2 regions of the Sphaerisporangium sp. NPDC051011 genome follow, and region 2 is predicted to be linked to the other one. Evidence: riboswitches for the same ligand, from Rfam matches in the RefSeq annotation. Region 2 holds a riboswitch; the other holds the start of a gene.
What was found. Region 2 has a riboswitch for cobalamin ahead of AB0H21_RS27955 (ribonucleoside-diphosphate reductase subunit alpha). Riboswitches for the same ligand answer to the same signal wherever they lie in the genome.

Region 1 (11,198 bases), on a different contig from region 2:
AGGGCATCGCGCACGATCGGGTCGGTCGCCTGGAGAAACGCCAGGTGGCGGATCGCATGGGCCGCGACGTTGTCAACCTCGATGTGATCGGGCGTAGGAGCGGCGGGGGCCGACCCGGTGGCCAGGCGCGGGTCGGTCAGCGCGCGCTCATCCAGGCCGTACTGGACCTGGAGTCCGAGATAAACAAGTGGGCGGCCGACACCGAGGAGGACGACGGCGGTGTCGAGCAGGCGCGCGCCCTCCTGCGCGGCATGATCGCCCGCCTCGCCCTCCTGGTCGACCTGCGCGATCCCCGCGAACGGCTGACCCCTCTCGTGAACCCGCTGCTGACCTTACGCGGCGAACTACGGGTCGCGGGCGCGTACGAATTCGCCGACACGGTCCGCGACGCCCTCGCCCGCGTCGGCGTCACCGTCCAGGACACCCCCAACGGCCCGCACTGGTCCGCATCCTGACCCTCGAGACCGTGGCCGCAGGGTGGTCTCGCGTTGGGTCGGCGACTGAGGAGTGGACATGTCTTCCACCCAGGCGTGAGAACTTGTGGCCGGCGCCGAAGGACGCCTTGCGGGAGGCGCGGCGCAGTGTCGCCAGGATGGCCGGGCCGAGGACGATGATGGCGATGGTGTTGGTGATGGCGCGGCCGGTGTCCCAGCCGCCGGTGGACGTCAGCAGGGTGAAGACGGCGAAGCGGTGCAGGTTCTCGCCGACGGGGTCGCCGGGGACGTAGGAGATGTGGCCGTCGTGGTAGGGGACTTCGGCGCCGGTGATGAACGGCCAGAACCACAGGTTCATGAGGAAGCCGAACAGGTACGCCACGACGATGCCATAGGCGACGAGCATGGCGATCTCGGCCTTCCCGCTGACGCGGCGCGGCAGGAGCCCGGCGCCCATGCCGATCCAGGCCGAGCACATCATCTGGAACGGCAGCCACGGTCCCACGCCGGCGGTGAGCAGCGCGGACGCGAACAGGGAGGTGCAGCCGAGAACGAACCCGAAGCCGGGGCCGAAGACCCGTCCGGCGAGCACGAGCATGAAGAACACCGTCTCGATGCCGGCGGTGCCCGCGCCTAGGGGCCTGAGCGCGGCGTTGACGGCAGACAGGACGCCGAGCATCGCCAGCGCCTTGGAATCCATGCCGCCTTCGGAGAACTCGGCGAGCACGACGATGATGAGGACGGGCAGGATGCCGATGAAGATGAACGGCGCGTCGGGCGCGTGCTGCATGGTCTGCGGCTCGACGCGGACGAGCAGCGGCCACACGAACATCATCAGCCCGGCGATGGACGCGAGCGTGAGCACGGCCGCCGACCGCAGGCCGACCCGGATGGCCCGCGTCTCCTCGGTGGCCGGCGTCGTCATCGGGCCTCCTGGGGGAGTGCTGCGCGGACGGCGGCGACGGTCAGCCAGTCCGGGCCGAGGATCTTCGCGACCTGCGGCGCGAACGCGGGTGAGCCGCCCAGCACGTCCCGGGCCGGGCCGTCCGCCACGATCTCCCCTTCCGCCATGACGACGACGCGGTCGGCCACGGCCGCGACGAACTCCACGTCGTGGGTGGCGACGACGACGGCGCGTCCCTCGGCGGCGAGCGCGGCGATCGTGGCGGCGAGCGCGGTCTTGGCGTCGTAGTCGAGGCCGCGGGTCGGCTCGTCGAGCAGCATGACCGGCGGTGACGCGGTGAGCTGCACGGCCAGCACGAGCGCGAGGCGCTGCCCCTCGGACAGGTCGCGCGGGTGGGCGTCCGGGTCGATGCCGGGCGCGAGCCGGTCGAGCAGGGTCCGGCATGACCCGGGTGCGGCCTTCGATTCGTGGTCGGCGGCGGAGCACTCGTCGGCGACCCGTTCCAGGTACAGCAGGTCCCCGGCGGTCTGCGGGACGAGCCCGACGAGCGCCCGGGCCCGCGCGCTCGGCAGCCGTCCCGGGTCGGACCCGGCGACCGTGACCGTGCCGCCCTGGCGCGGTCCCGAGCCCTGCAGCGCCCACAGCAGCGAGGACTTGCCGGAGCCGTTGCGGCCCATCAGCGCGAGCACCGCCCCTTCGTGCAGGTCCAGGTCGATGCCGCGGACGGCGACGGTCTCGCCGTACCGGACCACGACGTCGCGGCCGGTGAGCACCGGCGCCCCGGTCGTGCCGGGAGGAACGTCCGGAACGCGGGGCAGCGCCTCGCGCAGCGGCCCGGCGCGCCTGCGGGCTTCCCGGACGGACAGGGGCAGCGGCTCCCACCCGGCGAACAGGCCCAGCGCGACGATCGGCGGCCCGATCGGCATGTCCCGGAGCACGGCGGCCGGCGGGCCGTCGACGAGGGTTCCGTCGCCCGGCAGGTACAGCATCCGGTCGGCGAACGGGACCACGCGTTCCATCCGGTGCTCGGCGAGCAGGACGGTCGTGCCGAGGTCGTGGACGAGCCGCGCGAGCGTCGCGAGGACGTCCTCGGCGGCGGTCGGGTCGAGCGCGGAGGTCGGCTCGTCCAGGACCAGCACCGGCGGATGCATGGTGAGGACCGAGCCGATCGCGACGCGCTGCTGCTGCCCGCCGGACAGGGTGCGCAGGGCCCGGCGGCGCAGGTCGGCGATGCCGAGCAGGTCGAGGGTCTCCTCGACCCGGCGGCGCATGACGGAGGGCGGCAGGCCGAGCTGTTCCATGCCGTAGGCGAGTTCCTCCTCGACGGTGTCGGTGACGAACCCGGCGAGCGGGTCCTGCCCGACGACCCCGACGAGATGGGCGAACTCGCGCGGCGGATGGGACGCGGTGTCGGCGCCGCCGACCGCGACAAGACCTTCGAGATGGCCCCCGGTGAAGTGCGGGACGAGCCCGTTGACCGTGCCGAGCAGGGTGGACTTGCCTGCGCCCGTCCGTCCCGCGACGAGCACCAGCTCCCCTTCGCCGATCGTCGCGCCGATGCCCGCGAGCACGGGATCGGCCTGCCCGTGGTACCAGAAGGAGACGTCGTTCAGCTCGATCATGCGGGCACCTTCTCCGGGAGCACCCCGGCCGGGACATGCGAGAGCTCAGGCGGCGGGGTGAGGAACGCCGGCAGCATCCCGGCGAGCACCCCGCACAGCGGAGCCCACGACAGCATCGGCCACGACAGCTCGATGAGTGACGGGTTGAGGTTCGTCGGGTCCACGCTGGACGTCGCGAACAGCACGACCGCGACGGCGATCCCGCTGCCGGCGGTGACGACCTCGGCGAGCCCCCAGCGGTCGGGCCGGTACCGGGTCCGCTGGACGCGCCGCCCGGCGAGCCGGAACCCGGCCAGCGCCATGGCGAGCCCGGCCAGCAGGACGGGCAGGGCCAGGAAGCGGGGTGTGCTTCCGTCGAGGGTGGCGTAGACGCCGACGCACACGCCGCCCAGCCCGGCGATCATCAGCAGCCCGGTGACGAACCGGGCCCGCGGCCTGGCCGTGCCGGACCGCCCGTAGCCGCGGGAGTCCATCGACGCCGCGAGCCGCAGCGACCGGTCGAGGGCGTCCTCCAGCACCGGGATGACGATCGTGCGGAGCGCGTGGAACCGCTTTCCGCGGGTTCCGCCGCGGAGTTTGCGCGCCTGCCGGACCCGCAGGACGCTCTCGGCGAGCTGGGGGAACACCGACAGCGCCACGATCACGGCCGTGCCGACCTCGTACAGGGCCGGCGGCATCGCCTTCAGCAGCCGCTTCGGGTTCGCGAGCGCGTTGCCGGCGCCCAGGCAGATCACCATCGCCGCCAGGCGCAGCCCGTCGTACAGTCCGCCGAGCAGCGACTCGGCGGACACGTCGCCGAACAGCCGGATGCCCGCCGCCCACGCCGGCAGCGGGATCTCCGGCAGGCTCACGATGATCGTCGTGCCCTCCGCACCGCCGAAGACGAACCGGAACAACACTCGGAACGTGACGATCACCGCGCCGAGCACGAGATAGACGCGGAACGCCATCGCCCACGGCGCCTCGGAGCGGCGGGCGACCACCACGTGACACACCACCGCGACGATCGTGAGCAGCAGCCACGGGTTCGTCGTGCGGCTCGCCGCGACCGCCAGGCCCAGCGTCCACGCCCACCAGGCGCCCGGGTGCAGGTCGCGCGGCAGGAAATAGGAGGCCGAATGCGAGCGCATCAGGCGTCTCGGGCGCGTCGGCGGTGGCGCGCGGTCAGCCACGTCGCCGCGCCGAGCACGACGATCGCGGCCGCCGCCACCCAGGGCGCGCGGTCGCTCGCGCCGGACTGCTCCCTGACGAGCTCGGTGACGTCCGGGGCGTCCTCCCCGCCGGTGAAGGCCACATTGCGGGAAGGGTCGTCCGGGACGGACGTCTGCCGGGTGCGGGGCAGAGGGGGCGGCACGGTTCCGTCACCGGGCGGGGAGTCCTGCCCGGACGGTGTCGCCGGCCCCGATCCTCCCGATCCTCCCGGTTCTTCTGGCCGCGCCGGGTCCGTGCCCGTGACATCCCGCGCGGCGGGGGAGTCAGGGGTGGTGCGCCGGGCGGGAGCCTGTGCGGCGGGAGAGCCGGGGTTCGCGCGCGGAGCGGGAGCCTGCGCAGTGGGGGAATCGGAGTCGCTGTGCGGAGCGGGGGCCTGCGCGGCCGGGGAGTCAGGGTTGGCGCGCGGGGCCGGATCCTGGGCCGCAGGGGGGTCGGTGCGAGGAGCGGGGTCCTGCGCCGCGGGGGAGTCGGGGTTCGCGCGCGGAGCGGGATCCTGCGTGGCAGGGGGATCAGGGGCCGGCGAGTCCTGCCGGGTGTCGCCGCCGCCCGGCCTGGGCTGGACCGCGCTCGGGTCGTTGGACGTGGGAGCGGGCTCGTCGCGGGCGTTGCACGGGCCGCCTTCCGTTCCGGGACGGACCGCGGCGATCCGTGGCTTCGGGTTGGTGTCGGCGGTCGCGTTCAGGGAGAACGACCAGCCCTCGAAACCGCCCGGGATGAAGTCGCGGTTCTTGACGCCCCACTGGCTGTACTTCCAGGCGCAGTTGTTGCCGGCGTGCCAGTACGACCAGTACCCGGCGGCGGGCGGCGTGTCGATGCACGCCTCCCGGTAGCCCTCGTTGCCCTTCACCGGTATCTGTTCCACGGCGGACGGACGGTTCTCGATCCGGCAGATGAACGCCTCGCCCCACCGCCGCACCCCGTCGATCTGGAAGCCCGCGCCCTTCAGGGCGTCCAGGCCGGTGCCGCGTTCCCGCCGCGGGTCGCAGCGCACGATCGGCGTGCCGCCCAGCCCCTGGAAGTCGACGACGACGGTGACGCCGTTGCCGTCCGGGCAGAACCCCGGCAGGCCCCGGGACGGGTCGATCGCGGACGCGCCGGCCGGCGCCAGGTGGGCGGTGACCAGCAGGACGGCTGCCGCGGCGAACACCCGGACGGCGCGCAGGGCCGTCCGGGTGCCGCGGATGGACGATAGCGTCACTGGACCGTCAGTGTCGCCGTGTTGTACACGGTCCCGCCGGTACCCGTGGCGCTGATCGTGTACGTGTAGGTGCCCTTCGCCGTCGGCGTGATCGTCTTCGTGCCGCCGGGGACGGCCAGCGCACCCGACCAGGAGCCGCCACCCGTCGCCGGCGCGACCGAGAACGCGGCCAGCGAGGTCGCGTTCGTCGACGTCCACGTCAGCGACGTGCTCTGACCCAGATTGATCTTGCGGTCCAGGTCGTCCACGGACAGGTTCACGGTCGGGTTGTTCGGGTTGACCGCCGGGTTGTTCGGAGTGACGCCGGGCGGCGGGTTCGAGGTGGCGGTCTTGTTCAGCGAGAACGACCAGCCCTCGAAGCCGCCCGGGACCACGTTGCGGTTGGACGCGCCGTAGCTGCTGTACGTCCACGTCGTGCCGGCGCCCGTGGCGTGCCAGTACGACCAGTAGGCGGCCGCCGGCGGGGTGACGACGCACGCTTCGTGGTAGTTCGGGTTGCTGGTGATGGGGATCGATTCGGCGGCCGAGGGGCGGCCCTGCAGCCGGCACACGAACGCCAGCCCCCACTGCGCGACGCCCGTCACGCTGATGCCGGCGTCCTGAAGGGCCTGGATGCCGGTCCGCTGCGTGCCCGGCGTGGGGTTCGGGGAGCAGCGGGTGACCGTCGGGGCGGGTGTGCCGCCGTTGCCGTTCAGTTCCTGGAAGTCGATGACGATGGTGACGCCGGTCAGGGCGTCGGCACCGGTGCAGATGCCGTCATAGCCGGCGGCGTGCGCCGGCGTCTGCACGGCGACCGATAACGCGGCTGACACGACGAGGCCGCAGAGTCCGGCGAAGATCCTTCTCACGTGGTGTTCCCCTTAGAAGCGGTCGGGTCCGGGGCGGGAGGTTGGATTGCGGGCGAAGTTCCGGCGGATGGCGAGCCGAATGCGGTGGCGCCCGCTCCCACGGGAGCGAGTCGGCGGAAGGCGAGTCGGCGGAAGGCGAGTCGGAGGGAGACGAATGGGCGGGAGGCGAGGTGGCGGGAGCTGAGGCGGCGGCCGGTGTAGCCGAGCCCGGCGACGGCGAGCAGCGCGGCGAGGGCGAAGATCGGCCATGTCGGCCACTTGTCCTCGGCGGCCACGCGGCGCGCGTCCAGTTGCCGGCCCGTCAGGTGCAGGCCGATCGTGACGGGCGAACCGGGCGTACTCAGCCACGAGCGGCCCGCCATCCCGGACGCCGCGGCGATGCTCGTCGGCAGGTCGCTGCCGGTTCCGGACACGCCGAGCCCGCCGTCGGCCTGGAGCAGCGCGCCGAGTGCCCGTGTGGTGTCGCCCGCGTCGAGGCCCGCGGCGCGGCGGCCCGCGGCGACGGCCGCGCTCAGCACCACGTCGACCCGGCCGCCGGACCGCACCAGGCCGTCGCCGGACGTACGAGAGGTGAGCACTGCGGCGGCGTCCGTCAGGGCGGTGACGCGGTGCTGCGACCAGCCCGCGGGCGCGCCGTTCACCCGGGTCGCGGCCTGGATCGCCGCGGGTGCGCCCGCCGCGTTCCCCGCCGCCGCGGGAGTGCTGCGGGGCTGGCCGTTCAGGGCGACGACCGCGGCGGCGGTCGCGGCCAGGTCCCCGGCCGCGCAGTCCTTGGTGTTCAGGTCCGCCGGGAACGACCCGTCCGAGCACTGGCTCCCCAGGAGCACGTCCAGCGGAGCCGCGGCCTCACCGGGAGCCCCACTCGCCGTGATCGCGAGGATGGTCCACGCCTGCCTGCGGACCGAGCCGTCCGGATCTCCCTGGGCGCCGCGGTCGGCGAACCGGCCCTGCGCCGTTCTGAGCTGGGTGAGGCCGTCCCTGAGCCGGTCGGCGGTCGTCGCGAGGTCGGCGGGCGCGGCGGGCTCGGACTGGAGGAACCGGGCGATGATCTGGAGTTTCGCCAGCGGCTCAGCGTAGGCCGCCTGGCCCTGCTCGTACGGCGCGCCGTAGGCGTACGCCTGGATCGAATCCGGCAGCAGCAGGAACAGCGACGCCTGGGTGACGGCGGCCTGCTGCTCGCCCAGGACCCGCAACGCCAGCACGAGTTCCGCGGTCGCGTCGTAGTCGACGTACGTCTCGCCGTCCTTGGTGACCTCGACATGGTCGCCGTTCACGAGCCGACCGGCCAAGTACGCGCCCAGCCGTCCGGCGGGACCGGCGTCAGCGGCCTGCGCCTGCGGCGGCGTCCCGGACTCCGGCAGGGCGCCGGGCGTCGGCGTCACGCCAGGCCCGGACAGGTCGCCGGGCGGCGGCCTCTCGTCGAGCCCGGCGGGGACGGCGGGCGGGGGCGTGTTCCCGCCTGGCTTGCCGCCCAGCGGTGAGACGGACTTGAGCGGGTGCGGCGTCGCGGTGGATCGCGGTTTCGGCTTGGGTTTGGACGTGGGTTTCGACTTCGACTTCGACTTGGGCTTGGACTTCGACTTGGGCTTGGGCTTGGACTTCGGCTTGGGCTTCGGTTTCGATTTGGGCTTGGGCTTGGGCTTGGGCGTTGGCTTCGTCGTGGGTTTCGGTGTGGGCGTCGGGGTCGGCCGTGGCGTCGGGGTTCTGGTCGGCGAAGGGGTGGCCGTGGGGCCGGCCGAAGGGGTGGGCGACGGCGTGCGCGTAGGGGTGGCGGACGGGGTGACCGTAGGGGTGGGTGACGGGCTCACTGTGGGGCTGACGGACGGGCTTGGGGTCGGGGAGGAGCTGGGGTCGGGGTCTGGCGGCGGGACCCTGCCCTGCGTCAGGTCGTGGAACCCGATCCGGGCGAGCCCGAGCGCGGCCTGGGCGCTCGCCCGGATCCACGTGTCGAGCCCGGCGATCCCACCGGTCCGCGCGGCCTGGTACTCCTCCGGCGTGTAGGCGATCGCGCCGATCTGGCCGCTGAGCGTGTTGCCGCCGTCCGCCGTGGCCGTGACCTGCGCGGACTTCAGGTAGGCGGTGCCGCGTTCGACGGCGTCGTCGGCGCCGCCCGCGTCGGCGAGCGCCTGCACGATGAGCCCGGTGCTGTTGGTGTTCGGCGCCTCGGTACTGACGCCGCCGCCCCAGCCGCCCCCGGCCTTCTGGTGCGCCTTCAACCAGGACACGGCGGCGTCGATCGGCCCGTCGAGCCCGGTCGCGCCGGCGTGCCGCGCGGCCAGCAGCGCCGACAGGGCCATGCCCGTGGCGTCGCCGTCGGGCGCGGACTGGTCGAACGGCTTGCCTTCGTCGCACGTCGAGACCTTGTTGCCGTTCGGCGTCACATGGTCGCCGGTCTCGGAGGTCGGGATGTAGCCGAAGAAGATCCGGAAGTAGCCTTCCGCGCACTGCTGCGTCACCAGCGTGTCGATGGCCAACCGGTCGTTCTCGCCGGCGCCCGCCAGCCCGATCACGCCCAGGGCCTGCCCGAACACGTTCGCGTTGTTGCTGACCGAGTCCGCGAGGTCGGGGTTCTTGGAGTAGTCGCTGACGCGCCCCTTGTCCGGGCCCGACCGCATGATCGTGCCCTGGGTCTCGGCGACCATGTCGTGGCCGCCGAAGTTCCGCGGGTCCCGTCCGGAGACCTCCGCGGCCACCAGCACCTTCGCCGTGGCCCCGCCGACGATCACCGCGTCGTAGCCCATGCCGGGCACCAGGCCGTCCCAGGTGAAGTAGTCGCTCGCGTGCCGCTCGTCGTCCAGGTACCGGACGGTCGCCTCGCCGCGTTCGCCCTCTCCGGCGGCCCGCAGCGCGAACAAGGTGTCGATCATGAGCCCGTGGTCGGGCAGCGCGCCACCCATCGGGTTCTGCAAAGTCCCGTCGGCGGCGAGCTGACGGGCCAGCCAACGCGCGTTGCTCCGCGCGGCCTCCACGCCGTCGGCCGAAGCGGCCGCGACAGGGCCGGACGCAACCATCGCCGCCACGATGCCGGCTACAGCGGACAGCACCGCGACAGTCGACCGTCGATTTCTGCGAAAGGTGCGGTCCACGCCTCGTCCTTTTGCATGAGCAGGAGAGGACGATGCGCACCTGACGGCCGGATCGTGTCCACCCCTGCTACTCGCGACAGTGGTCAGACATCACTCGTCCGCGGCACGGACCCGACTCGCCACCTTCCGGTGACCTACGGTTGCGCGACAGCGCCGGACTTTGACCGGCTTCCTCGCCACGGACGAAAGTATTCACTTGGGATAAACGGCTTGATATTAACATCGCTGGCCGAATCCGACGAGACCCGTCCGAAACCCAGCGCACACTTGCTGATTGCGCCGCCGGTCGGGGTGCCGCCCTGCACTGCCGGGAAGCGGTGCCTGGAAGCTGGACTTACTAGGACGTCCAACTATATTTGGGGTAAGTAACGCCGCGGTGCAGGGAAGCTGGTGCGAATCCAGCGCGGTCCCGCCACTGTGACCGGGGATGTGCGTCATCGCTCGACAGGGCCACTGGCGAGAGCTGGGAAGGCCGGATGACGCGCGCCGATCCGGGAGTCAGGATACCGGCCGCGGGTTCGGTACGTGTTGTCCACGAGGATGGAGCGAACACGCATGATGCGTGAGCTGACCCATATCATCGGCGGCGAGCATCTCCCCGGCACCTCCGCTTCTTCGGGCGAGGTGCACGATCCCAACACCGGCCGGGTCCAGGCGAGGGTCCCGCCGGCCGGCTCGAAGGGGCTCCACGGCGGATACGGCTACCTCACCGAGTACGGCATAGAGAAGATCGTGCGCGATCTACGGGTGCACCAGATCCTCGAAGGGACCAATGAGATCATGCACGTCATCGTCGCCCGCGGACTGATCGGGGCCGCCTGATGGACATCGAGACCACGCGCTCCGGCCACCTCGGACACATCCTGCTCAACCGGCCGCAGGCCCTCAACGCCCTCACCCATGACATGGTCCGCCACCTCGACGCCACGCTGCGCGCGTGGGAGGCGGACGACGCGGTCGACGTCGTGCTCATCAGCGGCGCGGGCGAACGCGGCCTGTGCGCCGGGGGCGACATCCGCTCCGTCTACCATGACATTCGCCAGGGAGGTGACGCCACGCCCGCGTTCTGGCGGGACGAGTACCACCTCAACGCCCACATAGCCCGATACGGCAAACCGTACGTCGCGCTCATGGACGGCCTGGTCCTGGGCGGCGGTGTCGGAGTCTCGGCGCACGGCAGCGTGCGCGTGGTCACCGAGCGCACGAGACTGGCCATGCCCGAGACCGGCATCGGCCTCGTCCCCGATGTCGGGGGTACGTACCTGCTCTCGCGCGCTCCCGGTGAGATCGGCCTGCACCTGGCGCTGACCGGGGCGTCGATCGGGGCGGGCGATGCCATCCTCTGCGGGCTGGCCGATCACTTCGTCCCCTCCGCCGACCTGGCCGCCTTCAGCCGGGCCGTGGAGGAGCACGGGGTGGCGCACGCCCTGGAGACCTACGCGCGTGCCGCCCCGGACGGGACGCTGGCCGGACAGCGTGCCTGGATCGACGTCTGCTACGCGGCCGAGAGCGTCGCGCAGATCGTGGAGCTCCTGCTGGACAGCGGCGACAACGCGGCGAAGGAGGCGGCCGAGCAGATCGTCGGCAGGTCGCCGACGGCGCTCAAGGTGACCTTGGAGGCGATCCGCAGGGCGGGGCTCCTCGGCTCGCTGGAGGAGGTGCTCGACCAGGAGTACCGGGTGTCGTGCCGGGCCCTGCGCCACCCGGACCTGCGGGAGGGCATCCGCGCCCAGATCATCGACAAGGACCGGACGCCGCGGTGGGCGGTCGCCGCCTCGCCCGAGGAGGTCGGAGCGTTCTTCGCCCCCCTGGGGGACCTGGAGCTGGGACTGTCATGAAGATCGCTTTCATCGGACTGGGCGGCATGGGCGGCCGCATGGCCGTCAACCTCGTC
Region 2 (11,198 bases):
CGAGCCCGCCGAGCAGCCCGCGCGAGCGCAGCCAGTACACGTACGCGAAGGCCCCGTAGAAGAACAGCCCCTCGATGCAGGCGGCGAAGCAGATCAGGTTGAGCAGGAACGCCCGGCGGTCGTCCCGCGTCTCCAGGCGGGCCAGCCCGTTGACGGAGTCGATCCAGCGGAAGCAGAACTCGGCCTTGTCCCTGATGGACGGGATGTGCTCGATCGCCGCGAACGCCTTGGCCCGCTCGTCATGGTCGGGCAGGTAGGTGTCCAGCAGCGTCAGGTAGAACTGCACGTGCACGGCCTCCTCGAAGAGCTGCCGCGACAGGTACAGCCGCGCCTCGGGGGCGTTGACGTGCTGGTAGAGGTTCAGCACGAGGTTGTTGGCCACGATCGAGTCGCCGGTGGCGAAGAAGGCCACCAGCCGGTTGATCAGATGCCGCTCCCCCGCGCCGAGTTTGGCGAGGTCGGCGAGGTCGGACTGGAGGTCCACCTCCTCGACCGTCCAGGTGTTGCGGATCGCGGCCCGGTACCGCTCGTAGAACTCCGGGTACCGCATCGGGCGCAGGGTCAGGTTCATGCCGGGGTCGAGCAGCATCACTGGCACGCCTCGCAGATCTCGGGGTTCTCAAGGGAGCACGCCACGGCCTCGGAGACCGCGATCGGCGTGGCGGCGGGTCCGGCGACGGGCCCGGTGAGAGGCTCTGTGGCCGGCTCGGCGGCGACGGTCGTCTGCGCGATGCGGGTGGCCGGGCGCGAGCGCAGGTAGTACGTCGTCTTCAGCCCGGCCCGCCAGGCGTAGGCGTACATCGACGACAGCTTGCCGATCGTCGGGGTCGCCATGAACAGGTTCAGTGACTGCGACTGGTCGATGTACGGCTGGCGCGCGGCGGCGAGGTCGATCAGCGCCTTCTGCGGCAGCTCCCAGGCGGTGCGGTACAGCACTTTCAGGTCCGCCGGGATGGCCGCGATGTCCTGGACGGAGCCGTCGGCGCGCTTCACCGCGTCCCTGACCTGCGGCGTCCACAGCCCGCACTCCTGAAGGTCGCGCACCAGGTAGCGGTTGACCTGCAGGAACTCGCCCGACAGGGTCTCGCGCTTGAACACGTTGGACACCTGCGGCTCGACGCACTCGTAGCAGCCTGCGATGGAGGCGATGGTGGCCGTGGGCGCGATCGCGATCATCAGCGAGTTGCGCAGCCCGGTGGCCGCGATCCGCTCGCGCAGGGCGGCCCACTCGCCGGGGTGGACGGGCCGCGCCGCCGGGTAGTGGTCCAGGTGCAGGACGCCGCGCGCCGCCCGCGTGTCGGCGTACGAGGGGTGCGCGCCGTGCGCCTCGGCGAGGTCGCAGGACGTCTGGTACGCGGCCAGCGCCATCTCCTCGCTGACGCGGCTGGACAGCGCCAGCGCCTCCGGCGAGTCGAACGGCAGCCGCAGTGCGAAGAACACGTCGGCCAGGCCCATCACGCCGAGCCCGATCGGCCGCCAGCGCTTGTTCGCCGCCTCGGCCTCCGGCGTCGGGTAGAAGCCGCGGTCGATGGACCTGTCGAGGAACCGCACGGCCGTCGCCACCGTGGCGCGCAGCCGCTCCCAGTCGAGCCCGCGCTCCACCAGGTGGGCGGCGAGGTTGACCGAGCCGAGGTTGCACACGGCGGTCTCGGCGTCGCTGGTCACCTCCAGGATCTCGGTGCACAGGTTGGACAGGTGGATGACGTTCCCGGGCAGCGCCGTCTGGTTGGAGGCACGGTTGGAGGCGTCCTTGAAGGTCATCCAGCCGTTGCCCGTCTGGGCCAGCGTGCGCATCATGCGCCCGTACAGGGCCCTGGCGGGGACCTTCCGGACGTACCGCCCGGCGGCCTCGGCCTCGCGGTAGGCGGCGTCGAACGCCTCGCCCCACAGGTCGGTCAGCTCCGGGACCTCCTTGGGGTCGAACAGCGACCACTCGCCGTCCGCCTCGACCCGGCGCATGAACTCGTCGGGGATCCAGTTGGCCAGGTTCAGGTTGTGGGTGCGGCGGGCCTCCTCGCCGGTGTTGTCGCGCAGTTCGAGGAACTCCTCGACGTCGGCGTGCCACGGTTCGAGGTAGACGCAGGCCGCGCCCTTGCGCCGCCCGCCCTGGTTGACGGCGGCGACGCTCGCGTCCAGCGTGCGCAGCCACGGGACGATTCCGTTGGAGTGCCCGTTGGTGCCCCGGATCAGCGAGCCGCGCGAGCGGATCCGCGTCCAGGCGATGCCGATGCCCCCGGCGTACTTCGACAGGCGCGCCACCTGGCCGTACCGCTCGTAGATCGCGTCCAGCTCGTCGCGCGGCGAGTCCAGCAGGAAGCACGACGAGAGCTGCGGGCGGCGGGTGCCGGAGTTGAACAGCGTCGGCGAGCTCGGCATGTACGACAGCGTGGAGGTCAGCCGGTACAGCTCGCCGGCCTCGGCGACGGTGTCCGCCAGGCCGCAGGCCACGCGGAGGAAGAAGTGCTGCGGGCGCTCCAGCACGCCCCGGGTCACGGGGTGGCGCAGCAGGTAGCGGTCGTAGACGGTGCGCAGCCCGAAGTACTCGAAACGGTCGTCGCCGCCGGGGTCCACCAGCCCGTCCAGCACGGCCGCGTTGTCCCGGACGAAGTCCGCCAGGCGGTCCTGGACCAGCCCCGCCGCGTGCGTGGCCGCGACCGACTCGGAGAACGACCGCACGCCGTGCGCGGCGGCCTCATCGGCGATCTCCTCGGCGAGCAGCCGCGCGGCGACGCGGGAGTTGGCGGGGTCGGCGATGACCCGGGCGGCGGCCTCCTCGATGGCGAGCCGCCTGTGCTCGCTCCCCGCCTCCGGCCGGTACACCGGCCGCGAATCCGTCACCGTCACGTGCTGTCTCCTTCGTGCGCTCGGATCACCCCGGAGGAAGGCACGGCGGAGCACGACCGGGCACCCGTGAGCGGGCATGCCGGTCTCCCCGTCCGGCGGCCCTCCCTCGGGGCCTGGACGACGTCACCGGCAGGTCTTCGGACTCGCGGGCGCACCTCACACGCCTACTGGCCGTCGCTTCCCAGGCCGCGGGCGGCCCAGTGCTGATGTGACGGCGGTCGTTCCCGCTCACCGCTGCGGGGCAGTCCCGGATTCACACCGGATTCCCTCTTGCCTCGCCCCGAGGAGCGAACCAGCGACGAGCATGGATCCTACATCTAGTGTCCTGCCCCGCAACAACCCCTATAGGTTGTGTCGCTCCCATGCACCCAGCGTGACCATCCACCCCCATCCCGGACGTGGAGGCGACCGATCGAGCTGACGGGTCACGGCACGTCGTGGCGCTACACGCGGACGCCGAGGTCGCCGAGGGCGCGGCCGAGGCGGGCGGACTCCACACCCAGCCATTGGCGGAACTCGTCGCCGTCGAGGTACAGCGGGGTCCAGCCGTTGCGTACGCAGATCGCCTGCCAGCGTGGCGAGTCCGCGACGCCGCGGCACATCAGGGCCAGCGCCGCCCTGTCGGCCTCGGCAAGGTCGCCGGATCCGAGCAGGCCCCGCCAGTTCGCGCAGTACAGGTGGACGTCGGACTCCAGCAGCGTCGGGGCCTCGACGCCGGGCAGGCGGTCCGGCGAGGACACCGCGAGCACCCGCAGTTCCCCCGACCGCACGCGCGGCCGCACCGCCGCGTGCCCGGAGATCGCGACCGGGGCGCGTCCGGCCGCCAGCGCGGCGACGGCCTGCTCGCAGGTCGGATAGGCCGCGTACCGGACCAGGCGCGGGTCGACGCCGAGGCTCTGGGCCAGCATGCCGAGCAGGACGTGGTCGACCCCGCCCGTGTTCCTGCCCGCGACGGCGAGCCGGGACGGGTCGCGCCGCAGCGCGTCGGCGAACGCGCCGAACGTCGTCAGGCGCGAGGCCGCCGGGACGACCAGGAGCTCCCACTCGCCGCAGAGGCGGGCCAGCGGGGTGGTGCCGGCGAAGGCGGTGGCCTGGCGGACGTCCCGCACCGTCCCGACCAGCTCGGGCTCGGCCATCAGCATCATGCCGGGTTGCCGGGCGCGGGTGAACTCGGTCAGCGCCGACTCGAGCGGCCGGTTGACGACCCGCACCGCTCCGGCCAGCGACTCGCGCTCGGCCACTCCTTTGAGCGACCGGGCGATCATGTCCGTCTCGCCTCCCGCCGGCCCGGGCACCACCATTGAGACCGTGGCGGAGGCGAGCCTGCGGGGGTCGGTGGCGCTCCCGCATCCGGTGGCCATTGCGACAAGCCCCGCCCCGAGCGCGAGCACCTGGCGACGACGCATGGTTCACGCCCTTTCCCCCGATATCACCTAAATGCCCAGCTCACCGCCCCCGCACACGGCCCTCACCCACCCTCCACGGCCCGGCGGGACCGCCTTCGGCGAAGGCTCGATCCCCCGTGCGGGGGAGGGGGTTCCCGATGTGGGGGGAGTCGCCGGGGGCGGGCCGGGCGGGAGCGTGGGGGTGCGCTCAATTCGTATCCCCGCGAAGGAGATCATCGTGTCGACGTCCCAGCAACCGGCGAGTTCGTCCTCGTCGCCGGTTTCGCCCACCACTCCGGGGCGGCCTCCGGAGCCCTCCCCGGTTCTGTCCCGCCCGTCCTCCGCCGCCGCGTCCCGCCCGTCCTCCTCGGTCCCGTCGCACCTGTCGTCGCCGGAGCCTCCCCCACGGACGGCCTCCGGATCGCCCCGGGAACCGTCCCCCGAAAGGGGCTCCGGGACGTCCACCGGCAGAACGCGGCGGGGAATCGGGGCCGCCGTCTGGGGCGGTTACGCGGCCGCCGTCTGGGCCGCCGTCTACGGGATCGCGGCCCTCTACTGGACGATTTCCGGCAAAGGCTTCCCCTTCGGACCCGACGCGTTCACCAGATCGTCACCCCTGTTAAGGGAGGTCTCCCCGCAGGTGGGGGCACCCGTCTTCGCTGCGGTCCTGCTCGTGGCCACGGTGGCGCTCCTGGCCATGGCCGGACGGCACGCGGTGATGCCGGGACGCGCCCTGCGGGTCTCACTGCTCGCCTTCGGCTGGACCGTGACGGCCGTCCTGCTGATCGGCGTGCCGACCGTGGACGTGCTGGGGCTCACCGGCTACGCGCCGATGCTCATCCTCGGCGCCCCGTTCGGATGGCCCTCGGACATCGACTACTCCCGGGTGCTCGACTGGTCGCTGCTGAACCAGTTCTGGTCCCTGGCGGGCGGATTCCTGCTCGCGTTCGCGGTGCTGTCCTGGCAGCGGCGCAGCCGTGGCGCGTGCGCCCGATGCGGCCGGGACGACGACCACCGGCCCGGGGACGGGCTCCGCGTCCTCGCGTGGAGCCGCCGGGCGACGATCACCGCCGTGGCGATCCCCCTCCTGTACGCCGCGAGCCGCTTCGCCTGGGCCATGCACATCCCGCTGGGCATCGACGACGCGAAGCTGCGCTTTCTGTGGGACTCGGGGGGCGTCTGGGCGGGTTTGGGGCTCGCGAGCTTCGCCACGGTCGGCGCGATCCTCACCCTGGGGCTGGTACGGCGCTGGGGCGAGGTCTTCCCCCGCTGGATGGTCGGCCTCGCGGGCCGCCGTGTGCCCGTCAAGCTGGCGGTGATCCCGGCGGCGTACGTGGTCCCCATCGTGATCACGGGCGGCATCGGCATCATGACCTCGCCGGAGCTCGTGAACATGACGGGCTACAGCCCCGTCCTCATCGCCACGCACATGCTCTGGCCGCTGTGGGGCGTCGCCCTCGCCGTCGCGACGTACGCCTACTACCTGCGACGCCGCGGCGCCTGCCGGACCTGCGGACGCGAGGGATGACCGCCATGCGAACGGACCCCGGCCCCCTCGCCTTCGAACCAGGCGACCCCGGGACGGCCCGGCGTGATCCGCGCGGCGGCGACGAGCTCGTGTCCCGTCCGGCCTGGCGAGGCGGGCTCATGGGCTCACCCCTCGGGGCTGACGAAGCCGGACTCGTAGGCGGCGATCACGGCCTGCGTGCGGTCACGGACGGCGAGTTTGGTGAGGATGTTCCCGACATGGGTCTTGACGGTCTCGGCCCCGACCACCAGGTGGGCGGCGATCTCGGCGTTGGACAGGCCGGTCGCCATGAGCCGCAGGACGTCCTCCTCCCGGTCGGTGAGCCGGGCGCGGCGCAGCCGGTCGGCGGCCGGGCCCGTGGCCGCGGGCCCTCGCCCGTGGGACCCGGCCAGGCGGCGGATCGCGGCGGGGAACACCAGGGACTCGCCCCGCGCCACCACCCGCACGGCCTGTACGACCTCCGCCGGGCGGGCGCGCTTCAGCAGGAAGCCGTTCGCACCCGCCCGCAACGCCTCCGTACACGTGGTCGTCGTTCTCGAACGTGGTGACGACGAGCACCTTCGGGGGCGCGGCGGAGGCGGCCAGCAGGCGGCGCGTCGCCTCGATGCCGTCGATGGCGGGCATCCGCACGTCCATGAGCAGGACGTCGGGCCGGGAGCGCGCCACCATCGCCATCACCTCGGCTCCGTCGGCCGCCTCGCCCACGACCTCCAGATCGGGCTGCGCGTCGACGATGACGCGCAGCCCGACCCGGATCAGCTCCTCGTCGTCGACGATGGCCACGCGGATCGCCGTCACACCGCCCTCCCTGCCGTGCGGACGGGCGAGATCACCGTCACACCACCTTCCGAAGCGGGCAAGGCCCGGACGCCCGGCAGCCGGAGCGAGGTATCAGGAACCGGACGGAAAGCGGGCGGATTCATCGGGGCGGCTCCACTGGGAGGCGTACCGACACCTTCCACTGCCCGCCGTCCGGCCCGGCGGTCATGGAGCCGCCCAGGATCGTCACCCGCTCCCTCATGCCCGCGAGCCCCCGCCCGCCCTCACGGGGTGCGAGCACGCCTGTGACGGGATTGGTCACCTCGATGGCGAGCGCGCGGGCGCCGGCGGCTACGCGCAACGCCACGGGGACCGGCCCGGCGTGCCGCAGTACGTTGGTGAGGCTCTCCTGGATGATGCGGTACCCCTCGCGCGACACGGAGGCGGGCAGATCGTCCACCGGCCCCTCGACCTGGGCGCGCACGTCGACGCCGGTGCCGCGCGAGTGCTCGACGAGACGGCGCAGCTCGCCCAGCCGGTGCTCGGGCGCGCGATCCGCGGACGAGCCGTCCCCCGGACGGGGGCCGACGCCGGTGGTCCCCGGCAGGGCGTCGCCGTCGCCGGCGGGGTCGTGTTCGCGCAGCATGCCGAGCACGCGGTCCAGGTCCTCCGCCGCGGCGCGGCCGGTCTCCTCGATGGCGGCGAGCGCGCGGCCGGCGAACTCCGGGTCCGTGCGCAGCAGCTCGCGCGCGGCGGCGGCCTGTAACGTCGTCACGGTCAGCGCGTGGCCGATGGAGTCGTGAAGCTCGCGGGCCAGGCGGTTGCGCTCGGCCAGCCTGGCGGCGCGCGCCTCCAGCGCGGCGATCCGCTCGGCGGAGGACGGGCCGAGCAGCACCGGCGCCATCACCGCCGCGAGGCCGCCGAGCCCGGCGACGGCGTAGAGCACACCGACCAGCATGAGGACGCCGAGCAGCCCGAGCCACGGGCCGTCCTGCCGGCCCAGCGGCCCGAGCCGCAGCCCGTCGAGCGCACCGCTCACGACGCCCAGCGACTCGACGGCGAACGCCAGCCCCATCACCAGCGGGATGAGCAGCAGCAACCCGACCAGTCCCCCGGCGGCCAGGTGGACGGCGAACCACAGGGCCGCCCGCAGGCGGGTCTCGCGCGCCGCCCTGCCGGGCTCGGCCGTCACCGGCGGGTCGGGAAGGGCCACGCCGAGCAGCGAGCGGGCCGCCGCGATCTCCAGGGCGCGGGTGCCGCGCAGGAACGGAGGCACCAGGCCGATCACGGCCACCAGGGCGAGCACGAGTACGAGCAGCCCGTACGGCTCGCCGGGGACGGCGAACATGCCGGCGAAGGCCACGCCGAGCAGGATGTACGGCAGGAGCAGGACCGCGCCGAGCAGCAGGTGGACGGCGCGCCGGTAGGTCGTTCCGCTGACGAGCGGGGCGACCAGGGCACGAATCCACACGCCAGCCATTCTCCCAGACCACCCGGCCCAGCCCACGCCGTCTCTCAGCGGCCTCACAGCACCCGGACGGTTTTCAGTGCTGATCCGGCGGGGACGTGGTGACCGTCACGGGTGGCCGAGGGGGCGTCAGCGGTGGCGGGGTCGGGGCTTGAGGCGGGTGCCGGGCAGAGCCGGGGCGGGCAGCGGCGCGCCGTCGAAGCCCTCGACGGTGCCGAACGCGCCGCCCTCCGCCCATTCCTTGCGGAACCGCTCGATCTCCTCGTGGGTGCGGCCGACGAAGTTCCACCACATGACGAGCTGTTCCTCGAACGGCTCGCCGCCGAGCAACAGCACCCGGCTCGCCGGCCCCGCGGCGACGGCCAGCTCCGTCCGCCCCTGCCCGAGGTACAGCAGAGGCCCCGGTTCCAGGGCCTCGCCGTCCACCTCGGCCGCGCCGGCCAGCACCAGCGCGGCGTACTCGAAGTCCGGCCGGACGGGCAGTGTGACCGCCGCCCCCGCCTCCAGGGCCACCTCGGCGCCGACCAGCGGGGTGTGGGCGCGGGCGGGTGAGGTCGCCCCGCCGAGCTCGCCGATGATGACGGTGGTCGTGACGCCCGGCGCGGTCAGCACGGGCAGGTCGGGGTGGTGGTCGAACGCCGGGTCGGTGTGCCGGGACCCGTCGGGCAGCGCCACCCAGAGCTGGACTCCGTGCAGCATGCCCTCCGCGGGCGACTCCTCGGCGTGGGAGATCGCGCGGCCGGCCGTCATGAGGTTCAGCCGCCCCGGGGTGATCACCTGCTCGCTGCCGAGGCTGTCTCGGTGCAGGACCTCCCCTTCGAGCAGCCAGGTGACCGTCTGGAGGCCGGTGTGCGGGTGGGGGGCCACCCGCATGGCGGCCGGCTCGGGGCCGTAGTGGTCGACGAAGCACCACGCGCCGACCATGCGGCGGTCGCGGCTCGGGAGGGTGCGGGTCACCTTCATGCCCCGGGTGCCGCCGAGGACGACGTCCCGGCCCTCCAGCAGCTCGTGCGCGGGCCCGCCGGCCCGCGCCTCGCACACCGTCTCCTGCGGATCGCTTTCCAGGTTGCTCACCCGATCGACTGTACGACCCCCGGCCGTGCCCCCCGCGGTGGGCCGGGACCACGGCCTCAGGCTGCGTCAAAGGGTGTCAGAGGGTGGACGTCACTCGACGGTGACGCTCTTGGCCAGGTTGCGCGGCTTGTCGACGTCGCGTTCGAGGGCGACGGCCGCGTGGTAGGCGAAGAGCTGGAGGGGGATGCCGAGGAGGATCGGGTCCAGCTCGACCTCGTTCTTCGGCACCACGATGACGTCGTCGGCCAGCTTGGCGTCCGGCTCGCGGTGACCGATCATGAGCACCTTGCCGCCGCGGGCGCGGATCTCGCCGAGGGTGGTGAGGTTCTTGTCGAGCAGCTCGTCGTCGGGCACGACCGCCACGGTCGGCATGTCCGGGCCGATCAGCGCCAGCGGGCCGTGCTTCAGCTCGCTCGCCGGGTACGCCTCGGCGTGCACGTACGAAATCTCCTTGAGCTTCTGGGCGCCCTCGCGGGCCACCGGGTAGCCGCGCACCCGGCCGACGAACATCATCCCGGGGTGGGGGGCGTACTTGCGGGCGAGGGCGGCGATGGCGTCGCTCTGCTCGACGATCCGCTCGATCTGCTCGGGGAGCCGCCTGAGCCCGTCGGCGATGCGCCGGCCGTCGGACGGGGAAAGGTCGCGGACGCGGCCGAAGTGCAGCGCGATCAGGGCGAACGCGACGGCCGTCGAGGTGAACGCCTTGGTCGAGGCCACCGAGACCTCCGGCCCGGCGTGCAGGTAGACGCCGCCGTCCACCTCGCGCGCGATCGCGCTGCCGACCGCGTTGACGACGCCGAGGACGCGCCCGCCCTTGCGCTTCAGCTCCTGCACGGCGGCGAGCGTGTCGTAGGTCTCCCCCGACTGGCTGACGGCGACGTACAGCGTGTCGTGCTCGACCACGGGGCTGCGGTAGCGGAATTCGGAGGCGGGCTCGGCGTCGGCGGGGATGCGGGCGAGCTCCTCGATGAGCTGGGCGCCGATCTGCCCGGCGTAGTAGGCGGAGCCACAGCCGATGATCTTGACGCGGCGGAACGCGCGGGTCTCGCGGGGGTCGAGGTTGAGCCCGCCCAGGTGGGCGATGTGGAACCGGTCGTCGAGGCGCCCGCGCAGCGTGCGCGCCACCGACTCGGGCTGGTCGGAGATCTCCTTGAGCAGGTAGTGCTCGAACCCGCCGGTGTCGTAGTGCCCGGCGTCCCAGTCGACGGTCAGCGGCTCCTTGGAGGTGACGCGGGCGTCCATGGTGAAGGTGTGGAAGCCGTCGGCCTTCAGCACGGCGAGCTCGCCGTCCTCCAGGTGGACGACCTGGCGGGTGTAGCGGACCAGCGCGGCGACGTCGGAGGCGCAGAACATCTCCTTCTCGCCGATGCCGATCACGATCGGGCTGCCGTTGCGGGCGACGACGATCTCGGAGCCGCGCTCGGCGTCCATGACGGCGATGCCGTAGGTGCCGACGACGCTCTTCAGCGCCTCCCTGACGGCCTCCTCCAGGGAGTCGGAGTCCTGGACGATGCGGGCGATCAGGTGGGCGAGCACCTCGGTGTCGGTCTCGGAGACGAACACGGCGCCGTCGGCGATAAGCTTGGCGCGCAGCTCGTCGGCGTTCTCGATGATGCCGTTGTGGACGACCGCGATGCGCTCCTTGGTGTCCAGGTGGGGGTGGGCGTTGACGTCGTTGGGCACGCCGTGCGTGGCCCAGCGGGTGTGCCCGATGCCGAGGCCGCCCTTGAACCGCGCGGGTACGGCGGCGGCGAGGTCGGCGACCCTGCCCTTGACCTTGCGTACCTTCAGCCCTTTGTTGTTCACCACGAGACCGGCCGAGTCGTAGCCTCGGTACTCCAGGCGCTGCAGCCCTTCCAAAAGGATCGGCGCCGCGTCCTTGGGCCCGATGTAAGCGACGATTCCGCACATATGAAATCTCCTTGGCGCTAGCCGTACACGATGCGGCGCAGTTGGCGCAGGGACAGCTCAGGGGCCGCGACGCGGCGGGCCGACAACTCGGCGGCGATCCCGGGGAAGATCTGATCGTTGGTGAGACCTCGGGCCTTCATCTCACCGTGGCGGCGGCGGACGTACTCCTCGACGGACTCCGAGAAGTAGGCCACGACCTCCGCCACGACCCGCGCCGCCTCCCCCGGGC

Region 1: it holds a riboswitch for cobalamin, as region 2 does, so the genes downstream of both, AB0H21_RS38635 (hypothetical protein) here and AB0H21_RS27955 (ribonucleoside-diphosphate reductase subunit alpha) in region 2, are expected to answer to the same signal.

What each region holds. Positions count from the first base shown of each region.
Region 1 covers NZ_JBFAGG010000027.1:16,827-28,024, forward strand. The annotation lists gene AB0H21_RS38605 (hypothetical protein) at 57-455, shown strand; gene AB0H21_RS38610 (ECF transporter S component) at 409-1,359, opposite strand; gene AB0H21_RS38615 (ATP-binding cassette domain-containing protein) at 1,356-2,960, opposite strand; gene AB0H21_RS38620 (energy-coupling factor transporter transmembrane component T) at 2,957-4,090, opposite strand; gene AB0H21_RS38625 (hypothetical protein) at 4,090-5,370, opposite strand; gene AB0H21_RS38630 (hypothetical protein) at 5,367-6,218, opposite strand; gene AB0H21_RS38635 (hypothetical protein) at 6,215-9,262, opposite strand; adenosylcobalamin (AdoCbl) riboswitch at 9,359-9,504, opposite strand; cobalamin riboswitch at 9,647-9,834, shown strand; gene AB0H21_RS38640 (acyl-CoA dehydrogenase family protein) at 9,860-10,126, shown strand; gene AB0H21_RS38645 (enoyl-CoA hydratase/isomerase family protein) at 10,126-11,142, shown strand; gene AB0H21_RS38650 (NAD(P)-binding domain-containing protein) at 11,139-11,198, shown strand, end outside.
Region 2 covers NZ_JBFAGG010000013.1:41,525-52,722, reverse strand. The annotation lists gene AB0H21_RS27960 (ribonucleotide-diphosphate reductase subunit beta) at 1-589, opposite strand, end outside; gene AB0H21_RS27955 (ribonucleoside-diphosphate reductase subunit alpha) at 589-2,844, opposite strand; cobalamin riboswitch at 2,955-3,156, opposite strand; gene AB0H21_RS27950 (tripartite tricarboxylate transporter substrate-binding protein) at 3,288-4,250, opposite strand; gene AB0H21_RS27945 (hypothetical protein) at 4,870-5,757, shown strand; partial or broken gene AB0H21_RS27940 (response regulator transcription factor) at 5,883-6,555, opposite strand; gene AB0H21_RS27935 (histidine kinase) at 6,677-7,987, opposite strand; gene AB0H21_RS27930 (pirin family protein) at 8,114-9,058, opposite strand; gene glmS (glutamine--fructose-6-phosphate transaminase (isomerizing)) at 9,149-10,969, opposite strand; gene AB0H21_RS27920 (hypothetical protein) at 10,987-11,198, opposite strand, start outside.